Regions from separate parts of the Caproiciproducens puteiluti genome, predicted to be linked through region 3. Evidence: riboswitches for the same ligand, from Rfam matches in the RefSeq annotation. Region 3 holds a riboswitch; each other region holds the start of a gene.

Region 1 (3,277 bases), 500 kb from region 3:
AGTGGCTGCCTTGCTTTGATATACAGATCAATATCCTCCACAATATACTGCTGGCCGGTTGAATGCAGCACATCATAAAAGGAATTGATATAGTCAAATACACCGTATTTATGAAAAGCATCCAGTGCAGCAGCACCGTTTATTTGGTGCGCGTTTTTGTATGCTTCCAAACAAAACACTTTAAATTCAACTGTCCCGCTCATCGTTATCACCTCAATACTCAGGCAGTTCCAGACTGCCGTTTTCTTTTTCTTTTCTGTACAAATCATACAGCTTCTCCGTGCTGTACTGCCAGACCTTAGTCTGTTCATTTTCAAGAACGGAATAGAGCTGTGAAGTATAAAATTCCGCAATCGCTTTTTCGTCTGATATTCGGTTTTCAGCTGCGATTCTGTTCGTCAGTGCGGCCACTATGATTGGAAATACCGCGTCAAATTTCTCCTTATCCATTTTCTTCTCCCTTCAAAACAATAGAATTCTGAAAGGTGCAGTATGAAAGCGCTTTTTCCGTATGGAACAGCACCTGATTAAAGAGTTTTTCAACCTTCAACCGTGAGATTTGGCCCGAAGGCCATAAATTGAAAAACGAATATTATGCAAATAGGTCAGAAAGCAAGTTTAAATTGTCCAATATATTTTACTACAATTACGACTATAAACAGAAAGATAATTTGTTTGATCTAGACACTCTTTATGGAAATATGCCGAAAAAAAGCTTTACCAAGAGCAAAAGGCGGGAATTCGAAGTAGTGATTATGTCTTTTTGGCTCCACGGTATTACAAGAGATGATGAATATTGGAAAACATATTTGGATAGCGTGTTCTAAAAGCTGTAGCAGATATTGTGTTATTTTACAATTGAAATACAAAAAGAAAAAATGGCTATTCACCGTTTTTAAAGATGAGTGGCAATCAGACAAAGGGCACGGAAGTGGAGTGATGAATCGCCCACGACCATGCCTTTTTATTTTATATCGATTAGTCAAGGCTTCTTTTTTGCTTTGGAGATCGGAAAGAGAGATGATATTCCAATCCGTAAGGTGAGGTGATGGATGAGACTTATTTTTTCAAAGATCCGTCCCATTTGGCCTGCAGCCAAAAGTGTACGCAGAAACTCGAGTATAAAGTCATTCTACCGTATCCCCAAAACGATATCGGATGCCTCTTTGGAGAGTTTCTTAACAGTTGACCTAAAATGAATCAGGAGATATTCGCCCGTGCTTTTCAAGAGGGTTTTCAGGTAGAAAATATTAAAACTTAGGGAAGGTTACCTTTATGGCATCCGACTATAAAAAAGATATAAGGAATTCTACATGCAATCCCCAAAGCCCAGCATTGTTGAAATGTTGAAAATGAATTTTTGGGCTGTCTGGGGAAAAGTTGACGCCAACAAAGAAGGCGGCGAATACAAATCGAAGAATTCCTAGAATATGTGAAATCTCCTTTTTGCACAATGACTCATTATATCACAATAACACTGCGCATCAATTTGTGGGTAAAAATTACATTTTTACATTGCATTTGTTCGCCAAAAAGCATATAATATAGTTGAATTATATCGAATAATTGGCAAAGTCATCGAAAGACGGCAACGCGAAGCTAAAAGGGCCTGTACCGTTTGGATGGCAGCCAACTGTGGCAAACATTTCGCCCTACGAAAACCGTAGGGCTATTATTGTATATAAACACGAGGTAAGCGCTATGGATTATATTTCAATCGCCGAAGCCGCAAAAAAATGGGGCATTACTCGCCGCCGTGTGCAGGTGCTATGCAATCAGGGACGGATTCCTGGGCTGACCAAGTTCGGCAAAGCCTGGGCGATTCCTAAGGATGCAGAGAAACCGGCGGACGCAAGGAAAGAGAAGCAAATGGATCCTTCAGATTCGGTTAGGAGGTATGGATTGATGTTAGATAAACAAAATCTTGTAACTGAATTATTGCTTGAAAAGCTTGCAGAGACAAAGGTCGGTATTCTCGCTAAGGGAATTGGTAATATTAACCCTGAGAAAATTGCTCTTGAATTGGCTACGAAGAGAAATTCACATATTTATATTGCAGCTATTGGCTACGATGTGCCAGAGGAAAAAGAAGAAGATTTCTTTACGCTTACACCATCAGTGGAAAAGGCAGTTCTGTGGAGAAGTGTACCTGAGTACGCGGGCAATATTGTGGTATTTGTAAAAAATGATGTAGATAAACTTCATTCGCTGGCGGAGTTTGAAGTGCTTTCTTTAAAAGACCTTTCGAAGTATCTTATTGAATTGCAGACTAAGAATGAAAGCAACACACCAACACAGAATTTCTGGAGTGCGTTACAGCAAACATCTGATTACTATTCTTTTGATGTAATCTTGGAATTCATCCAGGCCATCACTGCAACTGATAATATGGCTGAAGCTATTCCAAATAACATGTGGAGGCTCAATCTTCTGTGTGATGCTGATATTTTAGGAACAAAGAACAAGCCTGAAGAACGACTAAATCGGAATAGAGAATTGATTTTTGCGATTGGTCAGTTGAGTGAAGACTCAAGAAAAAAACTGAGTCGTTCTTTGGCCAGAACAAAAGCTGTTGATAAGGAGCGATTGCAGAGAGCTTATAATAATCTGCAAAATCTTTATAAGTATGGCAAAAGAGAAACCCTAAAGCTGCTGGACTTTTCTACTGTTCAGGAATTGTTTTCGGCTTCAAAGGCGAATGAACCTAAGAAAGAAAAAAATCCGCCAAAATCTAATCCAACTGAAGGTGACAGCGAGGAAAATGAAGAGATTACTGAGGCTACACCTATACGCCCTAAAGAATTAGGCCAGTTAATTTCAGATGCGATTGTTACTGGTAACGAGAAAGATATCGCAATTATAAAGGAATTGCTGGGTGAACTTAAGAAGCACTTTGATCCTGAAAATGAGGAAAATGATGACAGTATTCCGGCAATTGGTGGGATTTTCAACGACCGTAGCATTGTAATTGAAAATCATCAATCCGACCTTAGAAAACTGGTTGGAAAGGTTTGTAATGAGACCTCGTGGGGTGGCTTGATGGAAACAGAAGAAAGCGTTCTTAAAGACGCTATTTCTGCAGACATTAAAAGCTTCAAGCCATTCAATCCAACTGATTCTACATCGATGGTCGCCTTTAAGAGCGGTATTGATGGAAGTCAGGCGCTATTTGATTTTGTGATTCAGTTTGATGCTCAATTTGATGAAAAAGAAATTGACACAGCCGAACGGTTTAGTCCAATTATTAGCGAGTTGTCTGAGTATAGGAGTAAATTGC
Region 2 (3,277 bases), 1.4 Mb from region 3:
GCATCACCATGAGCCATATTGATGAACAAGCCGAACTGAAAAAATATCAGGAAGAAGTGCTTTCCAATGCAAAGAAAACCATGTCCGCTGATGATATCGCTTATATCGAGGAGGATTTACGTTCTCCCTGTACGCAGGAAATTGCAGTATTCCGGGCTTTTGCCGAAGTTGTAGAGAAAGCGGAAGACCAGACCGTCGTGATCGATACCGCTCCGACAGGGCATACCCTTTTGCTGCTGGATTCCACACAAAGCTACAATCAGGAGATCAAACGCTCCCAGGGCGAAATCCCCGAATCCGCACGGAAGCTTCTGCCGCGCCTCCGCAATCCTGATGAAACCGAGGTCATTATTGTGACTTTGGCTGAGGATACGCCCGTCTATGAAGCACTGCGCCTGGAGGAAGATTTAAAGCGCGCCAGCATCGAAACAAAATGGTGGGTAATCAATTCGTCTTTCTACCGGACCGATACAACGAATCAAATACTTTCCGCAAAGGTGAGCAACGAAATCGAGTGGATCAACAAGGTGGATGAACATTCCAAGGGAAATTTTGCGGTAATTGCATGGAGCGCTGAGGAAATCGAAGGAGATAAACTGCTGACAATATAAGCTAACACTTTCCAATGGGACGATTGTGTCATTATAAAGATATCATAAAATGATAGAACTGGAGAAATGAAAGATGAAAATTACAGAAGAAGCAAAATCCTTGATTCAGGCGGCATTTGATTCCAATGATTGTGACTGTTTAAAAGTATCACAGCAGCAATCCTGCTGCGGCACATCCTTGCAATTTGAACTGATCAAATTGCAAGCAGGCGAGAAGTCCGTTTCCATTGACGGGGTCCCTGTTATGATGGATGACCAGACTCAAACAAGGACAGAGGCTGTGACACTTGCAGCGGAAAATGGCGAGCTGACCATTCAGGACGATCAGTCATGCTGCTGTTGATGGAAACAGTAATATGGAATCCCCCCATTCCCTGCAAATCACGTGCGCCTATCATACGGAAGCACAAGCCGAAAGATGTTAAAACAACAAAATAGTCAAACCAAGGGCAAACCCATTTAACGATGGGGACGCAAAGCCATAGGGTCTAAAGTGCGTAAAAGCGCGCTATGACAGCCTGGCTGCCGGAAGTCGCACTTGAAAGCTTGCCCTTTTTACGGGCAGGCTTTCATTGTTTTTATAGCTTCTGACGGATAATTTGAACAAAGATCATTCATGGCTCTGCTATGTCCCTTGGTGAAAGGGGAACCCATGAATATTCTTTACTTCTTCCTTTTCCGGAGGTTGAAATAAAGACGGCGAATCCCGTACACACTCGCCTCCATTAACTGAATATATTCAAAAATCAGCACTTTGCCGTCCCGGGCAAAGTGCTGATTTTTTATTTTCGACAACAAAAGCCCCGCCTCGACCGCTAAAGAACAGTTTCGATTTTAAGCTCTTTTCTTTTTGTAGAAGCGTGTCGAATCGACATTGCCGATCCCCTCCGCTTGTTCTTCATTTCCGGATTTCAACAATCACGAAATGGAGGACAAGCTTATGGCAAAGTATCGGAGAAAAACAAATTACCGGGATAAATATCCCGATGTAAGCAAAGAAATTATCGAGGTTCTGGAGAAAAGCGACCGCCTGATGGAATACCAGCAGTACGACATCAAAGTCGAACGGTGCAGGATTGATTATGGCAGTGGCACCGCTACATACCTTCCCAGCCGAGAGGACTCCTACGAGCGGCTTCTGGAGGAAAACAGACAGTTTGTCACCGAGATTGAAAGTGTTGAGGATGCCGCGATCAAGACGGTGCTGATCGGGAAAATGCTGGCCTGCCTCAAACATCTCGCCCCGGAAGAACAGGAGTTGATCACGGCTCTCTTTTTTATGGATAAGAGCGAGCGCCAGCTATCCAGAGAAACCGGGATCGCGCAGCGGACAATTCACGATAGAAAGGTAAAAATCCTGGCGGAATTAAAAAAACTTATGGGAAAATAAAAATTTATCCGCTCAACCCCCTCACTCAACGTGGAAATAAGTGAGGGGGTTTTACTCTTCCCTCATTGCTCCTTGAAAATTTCATATCCGGCAACATAAATACATGATCTGTCCGGCCGTGATGAGCGGCAGCGACATTGACGGGCGCGCCAAGACTACCTGCGGATGGGTGACAGACATCCGTTGAACCGATGGCATCGAAGGCGACGAGCGGCAAAGCCCGGTTATAAAGCAGCCCGTGGTGGGTTGTTTCGCAATGAAACGGACAGTGCTAACGCTACTTCCGTCCAGCCACAGCCCCGCCTGAAAGCGGGATCACGCAATGGGGGCGGCTCGGTGAGAACCACGGAGAGGTGAAATCCCTATGGTGTTTGCTTAACCGGCAAACCATTTATGTTGCCGCCCTCGCTTCGGGAAGCAGTGCCGAATAGAAGCATTAAATTGAAATGAAGAACAAGCAAATCGTTTGACCTTAGAAACTACGCGGCAGGACAATTGCGCCCTGCCGCGCCCTTGTGAGGTCAAACCACATTATTTAGGAACAGGAGGTTTTTATAATGGGACTGAAAAAAAGAGCGTGGCTGTACTGCCGCATTGACGCGCCGGAGGATGCCCACGGCATGCTGAAAGGTCAGAAAAAAGAGCTCTATGACTATGCGGATCAGCTGGGATTCACCATTGTTGGCTGTTCCGAGGATTTGGGAAGCGGCCTGAAATATAATCGCCCCGGCCTGATTGCAGTCGAACGTGCCGCTGAACAAGACAGGATGGATGTCTTGTTAGTAAAACAACTAAGCCGCCTCGGGAGAGATTCGGCACAAACGCTGGATTTTCTCCGGAAGCTGGAGCAGTCGGGCATAAAGCTCTATTCACCGCTGGAAGGAGAAATCAGATTGTTCAGAGATATCAATGCAATCCATGAGCTCACCATGGGCATGGAATAGGAGGCTTCACTATGAAGGCAAAGCAGCCGGATACAAGAGCTGAGACTATAAGAATCCAAGTAAATGGACTACCTGTCACATTGCTTTTTTCTGCGGAGCCGAACAAAGAAGCGGCTGATTTCATAAAAAAGGCTTTGATAAATGCTTATGTAGTTAGGACAGCATAAACGCAAAGCACAATTTAAAGGCGGTTTTTTCTAATGTCAATATGCGAAAAATCAGCTATTTGTATAGCTTTTTCCTGCTTTGTGTGAGATAATGGCGTTGGCAAAAAACCAACTGCTCCTTGACAATTGAATAAAATCAAGTGTCCGGTCTCTCACTCAAAACAC
Region 3 (3,277 bases):
CGGAACCTTTTTACAAGCGCATTGAGCGTCTGAGCCTGACCGGAAAGCTCTTCGTTCGACGCGGCGCTTTCCTCCGCCGTTGCGGAATTGGTCTGCACCACATTGGAAATCTGGTCGACTCCCGTGGTGATCTGAGCGATCGCGTCGGATTGGCGTCGGGATGCCTGTGATATCTTTTCCACCGCGCTTGAAACCGTTTCCGCTCCTTCCACAACCCTTTGCAGAGATTTTGCAGTTTCATCCGCAATTTTGCTGCCGTTTTTGACCTGCTTTATAGACTCTTCGATCAGGGAAGTGGTATTCTGGGCTGCCTGTGCGCTTTTGCTGGCCAGACTTCGCACCTCACCGGCCACAACGGCAAAGCCCTTCCCCGCGGCTCCCGCTCTGGCTGCCTCCACTGCGGCGTTCAGTGCAAGAATATTGGTCTGGAAGGCGATGTCCTCGATCGTCTTGATGATTTTCCCGATCCGGCCCGACGAATCGTCGATCCTTGCCATGGCATTCATCATCTCCTGCATATGTCCGTTGCTGATCTCGATTTCCCTGCTGACATCCCTGACCGTCAAAATGGCGTTGGCCGCGTGCTCCGCGTTGTCCCGGATATGCGCGGATACCTCCATAATGGAAGCGGAGAGCTCCTCGACGGAGCTTGCCTGCTCCGTTGCGCCCTGCGCCAGCGCCTGGGCCCCGTTGGATATCTGCTCCGCGCCGCCCGTAACCTGTTCGGAAGCCCGACTGATCTGAAGCAGGACGTCATTGAGTGAAGCAGCAATGCCGCCGATGGATTCCTGCAGCTCCACAAAATCCCCCTTATACTCCATTTCATTTACAATACACAAATCTCCTTTTGCCATTTGCGCAAGCTTGACCGATATGTCCGCAATGCATTGCTTGATATATTCGACGGTTTCCGAAAATGCGGCGCCCAGCTGCCCGATTTCATCATGGGAATCGACCTGAATCTGCACATTGAGATCGCCCTCCGCCATTCTCCGGGCCGCCGCCGCCATTTCCGTTACCGGTCTGCTGATTCCGCGGGAAATCCGCAGCGCAACGATGCACGAGACAACCATCGTAAGAAGGATCACCGAGAAAATAAACACCGTGGCCCCTGTTCCCTGAGCGGACAGGCTTGACGACACCTGGTTCCCGGTTTTGATTTTCCCGCTGATCAATGCATTGGCTGAAGCTTCTATTTTATCCGCAATGGGCTCGACCTGATCCGACAGCATCGTTCTTGCCTGTGCGTCCTTATTTTCTATGGCCAGGGTGACCACCTGATCGGCCAGGGTCTTATATTCATCGATGTTTTCCTGAATGGTCTTAAAATCCTGCAGCTCCTGTTCCGTGGTCATTCTGCCGTTGAGAGTCGCAAGGTATTGATTGAGCTTCTCGTTGGATTGGGAGAGCAGATCGGAATCGGTCATCATTTTCTGAACATCCGGATCGATGACAATATTCCTTACAATCACGCCGTTGTGGTTAAACTCTGAATTGAACAGGCCGATATCTCCCTGAGAAAAGCCGTAATCGACCAAAGCTTTTTTGTAATTGGTGTTCATATTCGTCATGACGCTGAGCCCCACGATCCCCGCAATACTGGAAATAACCGCCACGCAAAGAAAAGACAGAATCAGCTTTTTACCGATCTTCCTATTTTTCAACATTTTCATCCTCCCCAAATTTATTCCGGCCGGCGCGTCGGGTGCCGGACCGGGAACACTGAACTGCGGCTTGCAATGGATACGCCGATTCATGCCGCTTTCTGCTTGACCGGAAACACAGCAAAGCCGCGGTACTGTCTTGTGCCGCGGCTTTCTGGAATGGCAACCCGGCTGTCATAGATAACTTTAGACCCGTGGCTTTGCGTCCCCGCCTTTTGACGGGTTTGCTATTTTCATCGTTTTATTCAGACGTATGCTCCTCAGCTCTGCGGAAGCTTCCTGATTTCCCTGACCAAGCTGCTTACCGCTGTGCCGACATTTTTCGCGGAGGTCGCAAGGTTCATGCGCATATGGGTGTCCGCCCTGTTTTCATAGAACCACTCCCCGTAATCCAGGGCAAGACCGCAACGGTTCTGTATAAAATCGTGCAGCTGTTCACAGGGAACGTAAGCGCCCAGATCGATCCACACCAGATAGGTTCCTTCCAGCGGAGAGACCGTAATTTCCGGAAACTCGCGCATCAGCGTGTCACGCAGATAGCGGTAGTTTTCCGCGATGATATTGAGGATCCGCTCCAGCCACGGTTCCCCGTTGCGGTAAGCGGCCTCCACCGCGGCATATCCGAACACGGAGCCTCTGGTAACGCGGATGGACTTGGCGTATCTGTCAAACCGTTCCCTGATTTCCCTGTCGGGAATGACTGCGAAGGAGTTTTTGCACCCGGCGAGATTAAAGGTTTTGGAGGCCGAAGTCAGCGTCGCCAGCATGTCGTCGTAATCCCCGGCGGCTGCCGCGGGGATATGGCGATGGCCGCCGAAGGTAATGTCCTGATGGATTTCGTCGCTGACCACGAACACGCCTCTGTGTTTGCAGATATCCAAAATCCCGTTCAGCTCCGTCCTGCTCCAAACCCGTCCGACCGGGTTGTGGGGAGAGCAAAGAAGAAATAATTTTACATGATTAACCCGGATAGTATCCTCAAATTTTTTCAGATCAACGGTATAATGCCCGCCGGTGTTCACCAGGTCGCAGCAGATGAGCTTTCGTCCCGTGTCCCTGACCGCGTCCATAAACGGATAATAGCACGGAGTCAGAATCATGCAGGCTTCTCCCGGCAGCGTCATTGCGTTGATGAACCAGTACAGACCGGAAACGACCCCGGGCGTATAACGAAGCCACTCTTTTTTGACCTCATAGCCGTGTTTCTTCTTTTCCCAATCGATAAAGGACTGATAATATCCGTCGCCCACAAAAGAATACCCGTAAACCCCAAAATCAATGATCTTCTTCAGCGCCTCATGGACGCAGCCGGGCGCCGGAAAGTCCATATCCGCTATCCACATCGGCAGTAAATCATCCGCACCGAATTTGGCCGAGGCACCGTCCCACTTAGTGCTGTTCGTCCCCCGCCGTTCTGCGGCATCAACCCTATCAATATCCATTTTTCTCCTTCTTTTATAAAGCGGCCGCCGTTTCTGCCTGCACATTTTTCGGAAAGTGGCGGCACAGGACGCGGGTTTAATCCATATTGAGCTCAGAAAGTCTCTTTAGATGCTCGTAATTCTGTTTGGAATATTCTTCGGCCCTTGTAAAGAGCTCCTCGGCGCGCTGCG

Evidence for each region. A riboswitch is a leader RNA that binds a small molecule or an ion and turns the genes downstream of it on or off. The one in region 3 is predicted to bind cyclic di-GMP.
Region 1: another riboswitch for cyclic di-GMP. It lies ahead of ACRQU7_RS01605 (FtsK/SpoIIIE domain-containing protein); the one in region 3 lies ahead of ACRQU7_RS04055 (methyl-accepting chemotaxis protein).
Region 2: another riboswitch for cyclic di-GMP. It lies ahead of ACRQU7_RS10895 (sigma-70 family RNA polymerase sigma factor); the one in region 3 lies ahead of ACRQU7_RS04055 (methyl-accepting chemotaxis protein).

The regions. Positions count from the first base shown of each region.
Region 1 is NZ_CP194790.1:323,362-326,638, forward strand. It holds gene ACRQU7_RS01595 (DUF3791 domain-containing protein) at 1-203, opposite strand, end outside; gene ACRQU7_RS01600 (hypothetical protein) at 214-450, opposite strand; cyclic di-GMP riboswitch class I at 1,559-1,641, shown strand; gene ACRQU7_RS01605 (FtsK/SpoIIIE domain-containing protein) at 1,702-3,277, shown strand, end outside.
Region 2 is NZ_CP194790.1:2,228,889-2,232,165, forward strand. It holds gene arsA (arsenical pump-driving ATPase) at 1-611, shown strand, start outside; gene ACRQU7_RS10890 (hypothetical protein) at 685-954, shown strand; cyclic di-GMP riboswitch class I at 1,050-1,141, shown strand; gene ACRQU7_RS10895 (sigma-70 family RNA polymerase sigma factor) at 1,552-2,001, shown strand; gene ACRQU7_RS10900 (recombinase family protein) at 2,559-2,945, shown strand; gene ACRQU7_RS10905 (hypothetical protein) at 2,957-3,112, shown strand.
Region 3 is NZ_CP194790.1:827,794-831,070, reverse strand. It holds gene ACRQU7_RS04055 (methyl-accepting chemotaxis protein) at 1-1,667, opposite strand, end outside; cyclic di-GMP riboswitch class I at 1,823-1,903, opposite strand; gene ACRQU7_RS04050 (MalY/PatB family protein) at 1,925-3,106, opposite strand; gene nifJ (pyruvate:ferredoxin (flavodoxin) oxidoreductase) at 3,183-3,277, opposite strand, start outside.